Regions from separate parts of the Rahnella sp. PCH160 genome, predicted to be linked through region 2. Evidence: predicted binding sites of a transcription regulator. Region 2 holds the regulator's gene; each other region holds the start of a gene.

Region 1 (5,100 bases), 530 kb from region 2:
GCCACGGCCGCCGCCGATCCGCCGGACGAGCCACCGGCAACCCGCGACAGGTCGCGCGGGTTGCGGGTTGCGCCGTAATGACTGTTTTCAGTGGTAAAACCGTAGGCGTAGGCATCCATATTCAGCATGCCGGAAAGTGTCGCGCCCTGTGCGGCGAGACGTGAAACGGCCCAGGCATCCTGACGCGCAGCGGCGTTACTGCTGTTCAGGCTGGCACCGGCCAGCGTGACTTCACCGGCGACGTCCAGCAGGTTTTTCACCGCATAAGGGATCCCGGCCAGCGGCGGCAATTTCACGCCGCTGGCGCGGGTATTATCGACTTTCGCCGCTTCGCTTAACATGCGTTCGCGGGTGATGTGCGTATAGGCGTTGATGACCGGATTCGCCTGTTCAACCGCATCCAGCGTGGAGGTTGCGATTTCCGTGGCAGAAATTTCGCCCTGCGTAATCGCCTGATGTAGCCGCGTAATCGTGAAGCTATCAAACGATTTCATGCTCTGTACACTCCGGCGATTTCCAGGCGAGGGTCGAGCGGTAAATCCATCAGCGGTTGCGCCATCTGCGCAATGCGGCCGAACTGCACCAGCAATTCCTGACGGCGTTCATCGTTGAGTTCCAGTGCCAGAACGGCTTCCATCTGGCTGATGTAAACGGCCCAGTCGGTGACCGCAGGGGGTTTTTTCATGTTCAGTTCCTCAGTTTAAAAACCGGCCGCGCTGCCGTTGCTGCGCGGGTCGGAAGCGCCTTCAAACATGCCGTTGGTGTGGCGCACAATGGCGCCCGCATGACCGACGGCTTCGCTGAAATCGGGTAACAGTTCGACGTCATGACCGCGCTGACGCAGCCCGGCCAGCGTCTGATATCCGAAGCGGCCTTCCAGTTTCAGGGAATCAGAGCTCTCGCCCCAGGTTCTGCCCAGCAGCCAGCGCGGGCCGCTGATCGCCTGTTGAAGCGACTGTCCCTGCACGACGTGGCGGATAAATACCGCCGCCTGCGTTTGCGGCTGACCGTCGCCGCCCATTGAGCCGTAAACCATCGTGCGACCATCGTATAAGCGTGCCGCCGCCGGGTTCAGTGTGTGGAAAGGTTGTTTGCCCGGCGCGAGAGCCAGCAGATGATCGGCGTCGAGGCTGAAAGACGCGCCCCGGTTTTGCCATAAAACGCCGCTGCCCGGCAGCACCACGCCACTGCCGAACTCGTGATAGATGCTCTGAATGAACGATACCGCCAGCCCGCTGCTGTCCATCACGCCCATCCAGACGGTATCGCCGGGGCCTTTGCCTTTGCCCCATTCGGCTGCGCTGTGAGGTTTGATGCGGGTCGCGAGGGCATCGAGATACTGCGGATCCAGCAGGCTCTGAGCGTCCTGCGTCATCATCCGCGGATCGGTGATGAAACGATCGCGCAGGCCGAAGGCCAGTTTGGTGGCTTCAACCACGCTGTGAATGGTGGCGCTTTCATCCATGGTTTCCAGCGGCAAACGGTCGGTCAGGCCGAGGATCGCCAGTGAAACCAGCCCCTGTGTCGGCGGCGTCAGGTTATAGATTTCGCCTTTGCTGTGTTTGAGCCGTAATGGCACGCGGCGCTGGGGCTGATAAGCGGCAAGGTCGGCGCGCGTCAGCGGCATACCGAGTTTTTCCATGTCCGCCGCCATATTATCGGCCAGCTTGCCACGGTAAAAACTGTTCAGCCCGTCTTCGCAAAGAATCGATAACGTGTTCGCCAGCTGCGGCTGGGTGAAACGATTTCCGGCGCGCGGGACATCGCCGTTCGGTAAAAAGACGTCTGTAAAGGAACGGATGTCTTTCAGTTCGTGCTGCTTGGCGCGGGTCGCGGCTTCCTGCGAGGCCGTTACGGGAATGCCGTCTGCGGCGTAACGGATGGCATCGCGCAGCAGTCGGGAAAGGGGTTTTTGCTCGCCGCCAAATTCAGCCGAAACTTTCAGTGCTTCGTGCCAGCCGCCCACCGTTCCCGCGACGGTCAGCGCGGCTTTCGGGCCACGGTGCGGAATGTGACTTTCACCGGCGTAGAAATCCAGGGAGGCCAGAGAACCGGCGGCTCCGCTGGCGTCGATGGCGACCGGATTGCCCTGCGGCGGCACAATCAGCCAGAAGCCGTCTCCGCCCAGCCCGTTCATGTGTGGATAAACCACGGCAATCGTTGCAGCGGCGGCCACCATCGCTTCGATGGCGTTACCGCCTTCGCGCAAAACGGCAAGCGCACTCTGGCTGGCCAGATGATGAGGGGTAACCGCCATACCGAGCGGCGCGCTGTTACTGTTAATCATGCGATGTCCTTTTGACAACTCTGTTTTTTATACTGCCCGGCCTGCAGGGACAGGGGCGCGATGTCATTAAGTTAAGCAAAACGTGTTCCACATCGGCAGGATCTCACCGCATCCGCGGATAAATTCGCTTGCATTGGCAAGCATAGTGCATGGTATGTTCCGCTGATTCACTGAAACTTACGTTACAAGGGTCGGACATGAAACAGATTGATGAGCGTCTGCGTGATCATTACGCCGAACTGACGCCGCAGGAACAGCGGGTGGCGGATTTCATTTTCGCCAGCATCGATGACCTGATGAGTTACAACAGCGCCGAGCTGGCGCGGCTTAGCGGCGTGTCGAAAGCCACGGTGAGCCGTCTGTTTAAGCGTCTGGGTTACCCGAGTTACCGCGATATGCGCGACGAAATGCGCACGCTGCGTCAGAGCGGAATGCCGCTGACCGACAGCCGCGATGCGGTGCAAGGTAACACCTTGTTATCGCGGCACTATAAGCAGGAAATGGCCAATCTGACGCAGTGGATTAACCACATCGACGGCGCAGCGTTTAGCGAGCTGATCGTGGCACTCAGCCAGGCGCGGCAGGTTCGTCTGCTGGGCTTTCGCAACAGTTATCCGGTAGCCCTGCACCTGCGTCAGCAACTGATTCAGGTGCGTTCCGGCGTGATGATGATGCCGCAGCCGGGGCAGACGCTGGCGGAAGAGCTGGTCGACCTGACCACTCAGGATGTGGTGATTTTTGTGGCGTTCCGCCGCAGGCCGCGTATGGCGAAAGCTATTCTTACGCAATTACAGACACTTGGCGTGCCGGTGCTTCTGATTTGCGAACCGCAGGCGCAAACGCTGATCCCGCTGGCAGCGTGGCATCTGGCGGCACCGCTCGACAGCGTGTCAGCGTTTGACAGCTATTCTTCTGCGATGAGTCTGGCGAATTTGCTGAGCAATGCGTTGCTGCACGATCTGCTGGCGTCGGGCCGTCAGAGAATTCATCAGATAAGCGATTTGTACAACGAACTCGACGAACTCGAACAACGCTGATTCCCGTTTTACGAACAAAACAGGCGCTTTTTTGGTGCCTGCGCACCTGTAAGGTGCAATAAACTTTTGCCAGCTTCGTTATTTTGCCCTGCTTCAGGGCGAAAAATGTCTCCTGATTTTTCTGTCTGTCTGCGTAATTCCTTGTCATACCGTGACTTTGCGCACATTTACTTCGCGCGAACGGTTTTGGCACATTCGTTGCAAAGTTCACATTATAAGAATCTATCGTTCCAAAAACATTTCACCGGAGATAATCTATGAACATGAACAAACGGCTGTTGGCGTGGGCAGGTGCTGCAATGCTGGTGCTTCAGGCATCCGGCGCAATGGCCGATCAGTTGCAGGATATTCAGAAACGCGGCGTGCTGCGCGTGGCGGTTCCTCAGGATTTCCCGCCATTTGGTTCGGTGAGCAAGGATTTGCAGCCGGAAGGTTATGACATCGATATGGCGCATTATCTGGCCGATAAGATGAAACTTAAGTTGCAACTGGTGCCGGTGACCAGCGCCAACCGCGTGCCTTACCTGCAAACGGACAAAGTGGATCTGGTGATTTCCAGCCTCGGTAAAAACGCTGAGCGCGAAAAGGTCATTGATTTCAGTCACGCTTACGCGCCGTTCTTCCTCGGTGTGTTTGGCGCGAAGGGCGACAAACTGGCGGATCTGAAAGAACTGTCCGGCAAAACCATCGGCGTGACCCGTGGCGCGGTAGAAGATCTGGCGCTGACCGATGTGGCGCCAAAAGACGCCAAAATTCAGCGTTATGAAGACAACAACACCACGCTGTCGGCGTACCTCTCCGGTCAGGTGGAATACATTGCGACCGGGAATCTGGTGGTCGCTGCGATTGCCCGCATGAACCCGGAGAAAGCACCGGTTTCCAAAGTGATGCTGAAAGATTCGCCGTGCTACGTCGGCCTGCGTAAGGACGAACCGGCGCTGAAAGACAAAGTGAATGAACTGATTGCCGAAGGTATCAAGGATAAGACGCTGAATTCGCTGTCTGAAAAATGGATGAAGGCGCCGCTGCCTGCATCTGTTGGCGCGTAATCAGCTGACTGACGGAGAACTTTCATGACCTATCAGCTTAACTTTAGCGCGCTGTGGCCTTATATGCCGGAACTGCTGGCCGGCTTATGGACCACCATTGAGCTGACGGTGATGGCAACGATTGGCGGCGTCGCGATCGGTATTTGCGGCGCGGCCATTCGCTGCGGTAATCACAAAACCCTGCGGACGGTCTGGGGCGTGTATGTCGAAGCCATCCGCAATACGCCGTTTGTCGTGCAGTTGTTTTTCATCGTGTTTGGCCTGCCGGCGATCGGTCTGAAAATGACTGCCGGAGAAGCAGCGCTGCTGGCGATGCTGATTAACCTCGGCGCGTACAGCACCGAAATTATCCGCGCGGGGATTCAGGTGACGCCGAAAGGCCAGTGGGAAGCGGGGCGTGTGCTGGGGCTGAGCCGCAGCCAGACCTTTCTGCGCGTTGTGCTGCCGCCGTCGCTGAAACGCATTTATCCGTCGCTGGTCAGCCAGTGCATTATCGTGATGCTCGGGTCTTCCGTGGTCTCGCAGGTGTCCTATGAAGAACTGACGTTCGCCGCCAACCTGATTCAGTCGCGCACGTTCCTCAGTTTTGAAGTCTATCTGGTCACTACGCTGTTCTATTTATTGCTGTCCGTCGTGATGCGTCAGTTACTGCTGCTGGCCGGACGCCGCTTCTTTGGGAGTGCAAGCTGATGATGACCTTCACGGACTGGGACATTGTGCGCAACTT
Region 2 (5,100 bases):
TATGAGTAAAACAAAACTTTGGATTATCCTGGTCCTGACGGCCATCGTTCTGATTCTGGTGGGCTGGTCATTGTCTGATAGCAGCGATGACGCACCGCAGGCGGTTAACGATCAGGATCCAACTTACCAGACATCCCACACGGTCACGATGGTGTATGACCCGACGGGCAGCCTGACGTATAAATTGGTTTCAGACCAGGTAAAATACTATACCGCCGATCAGGTGACGTGGTTTACCAACCCGGTCGCGACCATGTATGACAAGAATAAAACACCCACCTGGGTGCTGCGTTCTGATAAGGCCAAGTTGACTCAGGATAAAATGCTCTATCTTTATGGGCATGTGCAGGGCGATAGCCTGACGCCAGAGACTTCTCAGCTACAAAGAATCAAAACGGATAATGCCCGGGTTAACCTGACGACACAGGACGTTGCCTCAGACGATGAAGTAACGCTTTATGGCACAGGTTTTACATCTAACGGCATGAAAATGCGCGGCAATCTGCGTGATAAGACAGCACAGCTGATCGAAAAGGTAACGACCTCTTATGAAATTCCAAGCAAAAAATAAAATCCGTGATCTCCTGATCGTCAGCTCGTTGTTAGCCGTGAGCATTCCGGCATTCGCTTTAAAAGACGACACCACGAAGCCGATCACCATTGATTCCGCCAATCAGGCGCTGGATGTGAACACCAACACGGCCACCTTCACCGGTAACGTCGTGGTTAATCAGGGCACCATCCAGGTGAAAGCCGATAAAGTTGTTGTGATCCGTCCTCAGGGCGTATCCGGCAAAGAAGTGGTGGAAGGTTACGGCAATCCGGTCACGTTCTACCAGATGCAGGACAACGGCAAGCCGGTGAAAGGCCATGCGCAGAAAGTCCGCTACGAAGTGGAAAACGATCTCGTGACCCTGACCGGTAATGCTTACCTTGAACAACTCGACAGCAACGTGAAAGGCGATCGTATTACCTATCTGGTGCAGAAACAGCAAATGGAAGCCTTCAGTGATAAAGGCAACCGTGTGACGACCGTTCTGGTTCCTTCGCAGCTGCAACAAAAAACGCCTGCAGCAGGCGGCCAGCCGACCAAAAAGAGTAACTGATATTTTATGGCAAAATTAATCGCAGAGAATCTGGCCAAGGCATACAAAGGCCGCAAGGTCGTTGAAGATGTCAGCCTGAATGTTAATTCGGGAGAAATCGTCGGATTGCTGGGGCCAAACGGGGCGGGTAAAACCACCACCTTCTACATGGTCGTCGGGATTGTGCAACGTGATGCAGGCCGCATCATCGTTGACGATGAAGACATCAGTCTTCTGCCATTGCATACCCGTGCCCGTCGCGGTATTGGCTATCTTCCTCAGGAAGCCTCCATCTTCCGCCGTCTGAGCGTGTTTGATAACCTGATGGCGGTGTTGCAAATCCGTGACGATCTGAATAAAGAACAGCGTAACGACCGCGCCAACGAGTTAATGGAAGAGTTCCATATTTCTCATTTGCGCGATAACCTCGGTCAGTCATTGTCCGGTGGCGAACGACGTCGTGTTGAAATTGCCCGCGCGCTGGCAGCGAACCCTAAGTTTATCCTGCTGGATGAACCGTTCGCCGGGGTTGACCCGATTTCCGTCATCGACATCAAAAAAATCATTGAGCATTTGCGTGACAGTGGCCTCGGCGTACTGATCACTGACCACAACGTTCGCGAAACTCTCGACGTTTGTGAGCGTGCCTATATCGTCAGTCAGGGCAAATTGATCGCCCACGGCACGCCAGCCGACATTCTTGCTGATGAACAGGTTAAACGCGTTTATCTTGGTGAAGAATTCCGTCTGTGATCTGTGCCGCCGGAACCGTGCCCGTTTCGACGTAAAGTCTCACGGGCAGGTCTCTGACAGAAGTTACTCAGTGTGTAATCAACGGAAATAAAACCAAGATATGAAGCAAGGTTTGCAACTCAGACTCAGCCAACAATTGGCAATGACTCCTCAGTTACAACAGGCCATACGCCTGTTGCAACTGTCCACGCTTGAGCTCCAACAGGAGATCCAACTGGCGCTGGAGAGCAACCCTCTGCTGGAACAAACTGACCTGCATGAAGAGATTGATGCGGTAGAAACACCGGACAGCGAAGGGTTAGACACCCGCGAAGCCCTCGAGCAAAAAGACATGCCCGAAGAGTTGCCGCTGGACGCCACCTGGGACGAGATTTATACCGCGGGCACGCCTTCCGGCACCGGCAACGATTACAGCGACGACGAGCTGCCGATTTATCAGGGCGAAACCACCCAGACACTTCAGGATTACCTGATGTGGCAGGTTGAGCTGACGCCGTTTACTGATACTGACGCCGCGATCGCAACGTCCATTGTTGATGCCGTAGACGATACCGGCTACCTGACCATTTCCCTTGACGACATCCTCGAAAGCATCGGTGACGACAACGTCAGCATGGACGAAGTGGAAGCCGTTCTCAAACGCGTTCAGCGTTTTGACCCGGTCGGTGTGGCAGCGCGTGACCTCCGTGACTGCCTGCTGATCCAGCTTTCCCAGTACGCCACAGACACCCCTTTCCTCACCGAAGCCCGTCTGATTATCAGCGAACATCTGGATTTGCTGGCGAACCATGATTTCCGCGCACTTATGCGTTCAACCCGGCTAAAAGAAGATACACTGAAAGGAGCGATGCAGCTGATTCAGTCTCTCGATCCGCGTCCGGGCCAGTCGATCAACACCGGTGAATCCGAATATGTGATCCCCGATGTGCTGGTGCGTAAAGTGACGGGCGTCTGGACGGTAGAACTGAACTCCGACAGCATTCCGCGTTTGAAGATCAACCAGCAATACGCCGCGATGGGAAACTCCGCACGCAGCGACAGCGACGGACAATTTATCCGCAGCAATTTGCAGGAAGCCAAATGGCTGATCAAAAGCCTGGAAAGCCGTAACGACACCTTATTGAAAGTGACGCGTTGTATCGTTGAGCAGCAGCAGGCGTTCTTTGAGTCAGGTGACGAATTTATGAAACCCATGGTGTTGGCCGATATCGCCAGCGCCGTGGAAATGCATGAATCGACAATTTCACGCGTAACGACGCAGAAGTTCCTGCACAGCCCGCGTGGCATTTTCGAACTGAAGTATTTTTTCTCCAGCCATGTCAGTACAGACAGCGGCGGCGAGGCATCGTCAACCGCGATCCGCGCGCTGGTGAAGAAATTAATCGCAGCGGAGAATCCTGTAAAACCGCTCAGTGACAGTAAGTTAGCCACCCTGCTTTCCGATCAGGGGATCATGGTGGCCCGCAGGACTGTCGCCAAATACCGAGAGTCTTTGTCCATCCCGCCCTCAAACCAACGTAAACAGTTAGTTTGACCTCAACAGAGAAGGAAGACATTATGCAGCTCAACATTACCGGACATCACATTGAGATCACGGATCCCCTGAGAGAATTCATCACGTCGAAGCTGGCCAAGCTTGAGCAGTATTTCGACCGGATTAATCAGGTGTATGTGGTGTTGAGCGTTGAAAAGGTGCAGAAAGTCGCGGAAGCCACTTTGCATGTGAACGGAGGCGAGTTGCATGCCACCTCGGAACATCAGGATATGTACGCGGCAATTGACGGCCTGGTTGATAAACTGGCCCGTCAGTTGAACAAGCACAAAGACAAACTGAAACAGCACTGACATTCATGTAGCCAACCCTGTGCTACAAACCTTCGGGCATCGGCTTGTGACCTTCGGGAAACGAGCCGATATAGCTTTAAGGGTGAAACAGCGCAAAAGTGAAAGATGACATGATTAACGATACTGCAATGCAATTAACGTCGGTGCTTAATGCCGAATGCACTAAAAGCGGCGTTCATTGCGCCAGCAAAAAACGCGCACTGGAAATCATCAGCGAACTGGCGGCCAAACAATTAAATTTGTCACCGCAGGTGATTTTTGACGCCATTTTGACCCGTGAACGCATGGGCAGCACCGGGATCGGTGCCGGGATCGCGATTCCGCACGGAAAGCTGGAAGAAGACACTTTACGTGCCGTCGGGGTGTTCATTCAGCTTGAACAGCCGATCGCTTTCGACGCTATCGATAATCAGCCTGTGGATTTGCTTTTTGCCTTGCTGGTTCCGGCAGATCAATGTAAAACCCATTTACATACCCTGTCTTTAGTCGCGAAAAAACTGGCGGATAAAGGGGTGTGTCGTCGTCTGCGCGGAGCGCAAAGTGACGAAGAATTGTTCCATATAATGACTGAAAACGAATAAATTACTTATTCCCGGTAGCGCACCGGGAAAATGAATTCTGAACACTGAATGCCAGGGGAGTGACACCATGGTGCTGATGATTGTCAGCGGCCGTTCCGGTTCCGGGAAGTCGGTTGCCCTTAGGGCATTGGAAGACATGGGTTTTTACTGTGTGGATAACCTGCCGGTCGTATTATTGCCGCAGCTTGCCCAGACCCTTGTCGAACGCAATACGTCTGCGGCCGTCAGCATTGACGTTCGCAACATGCCAGAAACACCGGAAGTTTATGAGCATGCGATGTCACAGCTGCCGGAAAGCTTTTCGCCACAGTTGCTGTTCCTCGACGCTGACCGTAATACCCTGATCCGCCGTTACAGCGACACCCGTCGTCTGCACCCGCTTTCCAGCAAAAACTTGTCCCTTGAAAGTGCTATCGATGAAGAAGCCGATTTGCTGGAGCCTTTGCGCTCTGCCGCCGATCTCATCATCGATACCTCCGAGATGTCCGTTCATGAACTGGCTGAAATGCTGCGTACACGCCTGCTGGGCAAACGCGAACGTGAACTGACCATGGTCTTTGAATCCTTTGGTTTTAAACACGGTATTCCGATTGATGCGGATTACGTTTTCGACGTGCGCTTCCTGCCGAACCCGCACTGGGATCCGAAACTGCGTCCGATGACCGGCCTCGACAAACCGGTCGCCGCGTTCCTTGACCGTCATACCGAAGTGCATAACTTTATCTACCAGACGCGCAGCTACCTTGAACAATGGCTGCCGGCGCTGGAAACCAACAACCGCAGCTATCTGACCGTCGCCATTGGCTGTACCGGCGGTAAGCACCGCTCGGTGTATA
Region 3 (5,100 bases), 3.3 Mb from region 2:
TTTACGGCAGTGGGGAAGTGACCGTACGGTGATTATCAGCGCACACCGTCTTTCAGCCCTGACTGAGGCCAGTGAAATTCTGGTGTTCAACCATGGAAGCATTTCGCAGCGTGGCGATCACGATCATCTTGTTGCACAACCTGGCTGGTATCGGGATATGTTCCGCTATCAGCAGCTTGAAGCTGCTCTGGACGACGCGCCGCAGGACAAGGAGACGGAACGTGGCTGAGCAAAAAGTGAATAAAATTCAGAAGTTATGGCCAACGCTTAAACGACTTCTCAAATACGGAAAACCTTACTCTAAGCCACTTTCCTATGCTGTCATCATGTTGTGGGTTGCCGCCGCAGCGGAAGTGACCGGCCCCATTCTGATCAGCTTCTTTATTGATCACTATGTCGCGAAAGGGGAATTACCGTGGGGGAAAGTCAGCTTGCTGGCGCTTTGCTTTATCTTCCTGCAATTTCTTGCGGCAAGTCTGCACTATTTTCAGGCGCTGCTGTTTAATCGCGCCGCTGTTGGCGTGGTCCAGCGTTTGCGTACAGATGTTATGGACGCCGCACTCCGGCAGCCGCTCAGCGCGTTCGATACTCAGCCGGTCGGGCAGCTTATTTCCCGCGTGACCAATGATACGGAAGTGATCCGCGATTTATACGTAACCGTGGTCTCGACGGTGTTACGGAGTATTGCCCTGATTGGCGCAATGCTGATTGCGATGTTTAGTCTCGACTGGCGGCTGGCTTGCGTTGCTATCTGTATTTTCCCGGCCGTATTCGTCGTAATGGGGCTGTATCAGATCTACAGCACACCGGTCGTTCGCAAGGTGCGCGCTTATCTGGCTGACATAAATGATGGGTTTAACGAAGTCATTAATGGCATGAACGTCATCCAGCAATTCCGTCAGCAGAAAAGATTTGGTGAACGCCTTACGCGTGCCAGCCAGTCGCACTACATGGCACGTATGCAAACGCTGAGGCTGGAAGGTTTTCTGCTGCGACCATTACTGAGCCTTTTCTCGTCTTTAATTCTGTGCGGTTTACTGCTGCTGTTCGGATTCAGCGCCGAAGGCTCTATTGGTGTGGGGTGTTGTATGCCTTCATCAACTATCTGGGACGCCTCAATGAACCTCTGATCGAACTGACTTCGCAGCAGTCAATTTTGCAGCAGGCGGTGGTTGCCGGTGAACGTATTTTTGATTTGATGGACAGAACCCAGCAGCAATACGGCCCGGACGACAAATTGCTCACCAGCGGGGAAATTGAAGTCAGGGATGTCAGCTTTGCTTATCAGGCTGACAAGTGGGTGCTGGAAAATATCTCGCTGCATGTTCCGTCGCGTGGTTTCGTGGCGCTGGTCGGGCACACCGGCAGCGGGAAAAGTACGCTGGCGAATTTACTCATGGGATATTACCCGCTCAATAAAGGCGAAATCCGTGTAGACGGAAGAAACCTCGCAGACTTATCACACGCCAGCCTGCGCAAAGGCATCGCTATGGTTCAGCAGGATCCGGTGGTACTGGCGGAATCCGTGTTCGCTAATGTGACCTTAGGACGTGATATTGATGAAGCGCAGGTCTGGCATGCGCTGGACATCGTGCAGCTTTCTCCGCTGGTGCGGGAAATGCCGGAGGGGCTGAATACGCGTCTGGGTGAACAGGGGAATAATCTTTCCGTGGGCCAGAAACAGTTGCTGGCGATGGCGCGCGTTTTGGTGCAGGCACCTGAGATTCTGATCCTTGACGAGGCAACGGCCAATATTGATTCCGGAACCGAGCAGGCAATTCAGCGTGCCTTAAGGGCTATTCGTCAGCAAACCACTCTGGTGGTGATTGCCCACCGCCTTTCTACGATTGTCGATGCCGATAATATTTTGGTATTGCACCGGGGTCAGGCGGTTGAACAAGGTAACCACTTCCAGCTTCTGGCGGAAAAAGGCCGGTATTATCAGATGTATCAGTTGCAGCTGGCCGGGCAGGAACTGGCTTCCACTGGTGCGGATATTTCAGCCACAGAAAACGCATAATCTTTGAGCTGGCGTAGCCTGTTTGTTACGCCAGTGCATTTCTCCGCGCTACTTTACGTCTTCATTTTCGTTCATCCCGCTCCTTACCCATGCAGTAAAAAAACCTTGCCCGATGCCTTGCACTAAAAAGTAGCGTCAGGCACTTAAATGGTGCGCACAAGGCTTCGGTGAATACGGTTGCACAACTGTGCGCCGGGTCACGAATATTCCGAAAATGCCGTATTACGCGGGAATCTCATGAATATTTGCGCAATTCTAACTCTGGCACACCCTTTGCTTTATCCATTCCGTATCGGGCGCGAGGTTTCTCGCGGCAAGCCCTTAATTCGAGGAGTGGCACAATGAAGCTGGTTACTGTGGTGATCAAACCTTTTAAGCTTGAAGACGTGCGTGAAGCGCTGTCTGCTGTTGGAATTCAGGGACTGACCGTAACGGAAGTTAAAGGTTTCGGCCGTCAGAAAGGTCACGCTGAGTTGTACCGCGGTGCGGAATACAGCGTGAACTTCCTGCCAAAAGTAAAAATCGACATTGCTATCGCTGATGATCAGCTTGATGAAGTGATCGACGTGATCAGCAAAGCGGCCTACACCGGCAAGATCGGTGATGGCAAAATTTTCGTTGCTGAATTGCAACGTGTCATCCGTATCCGTACGGGTGAAACTGACGAAGCAGCACTGTAATTTCAGGCCTTTATCTCTGATATAAATCGCTTTGATATAAATCAGGTTAGAAAAAACAGTTTAGAGAAACAGGGGTGGGTTAATAATGAAAAAACTTTTATCCATGATGGGGCTTGGCGCAGTTGCATTGCTGCCTTCGCTTGCCATGGCAGCAGCACCGGCAGTTGCAAACGGCGCTGACAACGCATTTATGATGATCTGTACAGCCTTGGTACTGTTTATGACAGTACCTGGCGTGGCACTGTTCTACGGCGGCTTACTGCGCTCTAAGAACGTTTTGTCCATGCTGACTCAGGTCATTGTGACCTTCGCACTGGTCTGCGTGCTGTGGATCCTGTATGGCTACAGCCTGGCATTCAGTGAAGGTAACGCCTTCTTCGGCGGCTTCGGCAATGTGATGATGAAAGGTATTGGCCTGGATTCTGTTACCGGCACCTTCTCCCAGATGATTCACGTAGCGTTCCAATGCTCATTCGCCTGCATAACTGTCGCGCTGATTGTGGGCGGTATCGCTGAACGTGTTCGTTTCTCTGCGGTGCTGATTTTCACTGTGATTTGGCTGACCTTCTCTTACATCCCGATGGCTCACATGGTTTGGGCGGGCGGTTTCCTGGCGGCTGATGGCGCGCTGGACTTCGCGGGGGGTACAGTTGTACACATCAACGCCGCTATTGCAGGTCTGGTCGGTGCGTATCTGCTTGGCAAACGTGCGGGCTTTGGTAAAGAAGCCTTCAAACCACACAACCTGCCGATGGTGTTCACCGGTGCTTCAATCCTGTATGTGGGCTGGTTTGGTTTCAACGCGGGTTCTGCAAGTGCGGCGAGCTCCATTGCGGCTCTGGCTTTCCTGAACACTGTGATTGCAACCGCAGGTGCAATCCTGTCCTGGACGCTGGTTGAGTGGATGGTTCGCGGTAAGCCTTCTCTGCTTGGCGCAAGCTCTGGTGCTATCGCAGGCCTGGTTGCTATCACCCCGGCGTGCGGTACTGTCGGCGTAGGCGGTGCTCTGATTATCGGTCTGGTAGGCGGCGTCACCGGCCTGTGGGGTGTGGTTACCCTGAAAAAATGGCTGCGTGTTGACGATACCTGTGACGTATTCGGCGTTCACGGCGTGTGCGGTATCGTAGGTTGTCTGCTGACCGGCGTATTCACTTCCAGCTCTCTGGGTGGTGTGGGTTATGCAGAAGGCGTGACCATGGGTCATCAGGTCTGGGTTCAGTTCTTCAGCGTCTGCGTTACGCTGGTCTGGTCTGGCGTTGTGGCCTTCATCGGTTACAAAGTGGCTGACATGATTGTAGGTCTGCGTGTTCCTGAAGAGCAGGAACGTGAAGGTCTGGATGTCAACAGCCACGGCGAGAATGCTTACAACCAGTAAGTTGATTTCAGAGAAAGCAGTGCGCTAAATTCTCTTATCAGGCAGTACAAAATAATAACCATCAAGAATTGAAAGGGGCGATTTCACCATCGCCCCTTTTTTACGTCTGCTATTTACATCAAATGCGTATTACTCGACTGGCCTTTGACGGATAACGCCTTCCTGCACCGTTGAGGCCACTAAAACCCCGTCACGCGTGTAGAACTGGCCACGGACAAAACCACGGGCACCGGAAGCCGAAGTGCTTTCAACGGCATACAGCAGCCAGTCATCCATGCGGAAAGGTCGGTGGAACCACATCGAATGGTCGATGGTTGCCACCTGCATTCCCGGCTCAAGGAAGCCGATGCCGTGAGGTTGCAGCGCGGTGGGCAGGAAATTGAAATCAGACGCGTAGCCCAGTAAATACTGGTGGATCCTCAGGTCGTCAGGCATTTCGCCATTTGCGCGGAACCACACGGCGCGGTGCGGCTCTTCAATACTGCCTTTCAACGGGTTATGGAATTTAACCGGACGCATCTCGATAGGTTTGTGACCGATGAATTTTTCACGGAATTTTTCCGGGATAAGATGCGCCAGATTTTTGGCAATATCTGATTCTGAAACCAGCGATTCCGGTGGTGGCACATCCGGCATCGTGTTCTGGTGTTCGAAGCCTTCTTCCTGACTCTGGAAAGAGGCCGTCATATAAAAAATCGGCTTTCCATGTTGTACGGCTTTCACGCGACGTGCGCTGAAACTGTTGCCGTCACGCAGGATTTCAACGTCATAAATAATCGGCTTGCTGCTGTCGCCCGGGCGTAAAAAGTAACTGTGAAAAGAGTGGATGCCACGATCGACCGGCACGGTTTGTTTGGCGGCGTACAGTGCCTGACCGACAACCTGACCACCAAAGACCTGTCGTAAACCCAGATCTTCACTTTGACCACGAAACAGTCCTTCTTCGATTTTTTCCAGATCTAAAAGATCCAGCAGATTTTTTAATGCCTGACTCATAGTGGCCTCATGAAAGTTACCGGTTGATG

What was found. Region 2 encodes sigma-54, which starts transcription at its own class of promoters, with help from an activator protein. Its sites were predicted from a motif close to GTTGGCACANNTTTCGCTNT; they were not measured.
Region 1: the regulator sigma-54 is predicted to act here: its motif matches at 2,360-2,379, upstream of ACM5QY_RS09290 (gamma-glutamyltransferase family protein).
Region 3: the regulator sigma-54 is predicted to act here: its motif matches at 2,281-2,300, upstream of glnK (P-II family nitrogen regulator).

What each region holds. Positions count from the first base shown of each region.
Region 1 is NZ_JBLOGT010000001.1:1,985,719-1,990,818, forward strand. It holds gene ACM5QY_RS09280 (AtzE family amidohydrolase) at 1-494, opposite strand, end outside; gene hpxX (oxalurate catabolism protein HpxX) at 491-685, opposite strand; gene ACM5QY_RS09290 (gamma-glutamyltransferase family protein) at 701-2,287, opposite strand; gene ACM5QY_RS09295 (MurR/RpiR family transcriptional regulator) at 2,485-3,324, shown strand; gene ACM5QY_RS09300 (transporter substrate-binding domain-containing protein) at 3,582-4,373, shown strand; gene ACM5QY_RS09305 (amino acid ABC transporter permease) at 4,398-5,063, shown strand; gene ACM5QY_RS09310 (amino acid ABC transporter permease) at 5,066-5,100, shown strand, end outside.
Region 2 is NZ_JBLOGT010000001.1:1,460,570-1,465,669, reverse strand. It holds gene kdsC (3-deoxy-manno-octulosonate-8-phosphatase KdsC) at 1-5, shown strand, start outside; gene lptC (LPS export ABC transporter periplasmic protein LptC) at 2-571, shown strand; gene lptA (lipopolysaccharide ABC transporter substrate-binding protein LptA) at 549-1,106, shown strand; gene lptB (LPS export ABC transporter ATP-binding protein) at 1,113-1,838, shown strand; gene rpoN (RNA polymerase factor sigma-54) at 1,939-3,372, shown strand; gene hpf (ribosome hibernation promoting factor) at 3,396-3,683, shown strand; gene ptsN (PTS IIA-like nitrogen regulatory protein PtsN) at 3,782-4,264, shown strand; gene rapZ (RNase adapter RapZ) at 4,332-5,100, shown strand, end outside.
Region 3 is NZ_JBLOGT010000001.1:4,721,074-4,726,173, reverse strand. It holds partial or broken gene ACM5QY_RS22130 (SmdA family multidrug ABC transporter permease/ATP-binding protein) at 1-229, shown strand, start outside; partial or broken gene ACM5QY_RS22125 (SmdB family multidrug efflux ABC transporter permease/ATP-binding protein) at 237-2,020, shown strand; gene glnK (P-II family nitrogen regulator) at 2,362-2,700, shown strand; gene amtB (ammonium transporter AmtB) at 2,786-4,075, shown strand; gene tesB (acyl-CoA thioesterase II) at 4,205-5,071, opposite strand.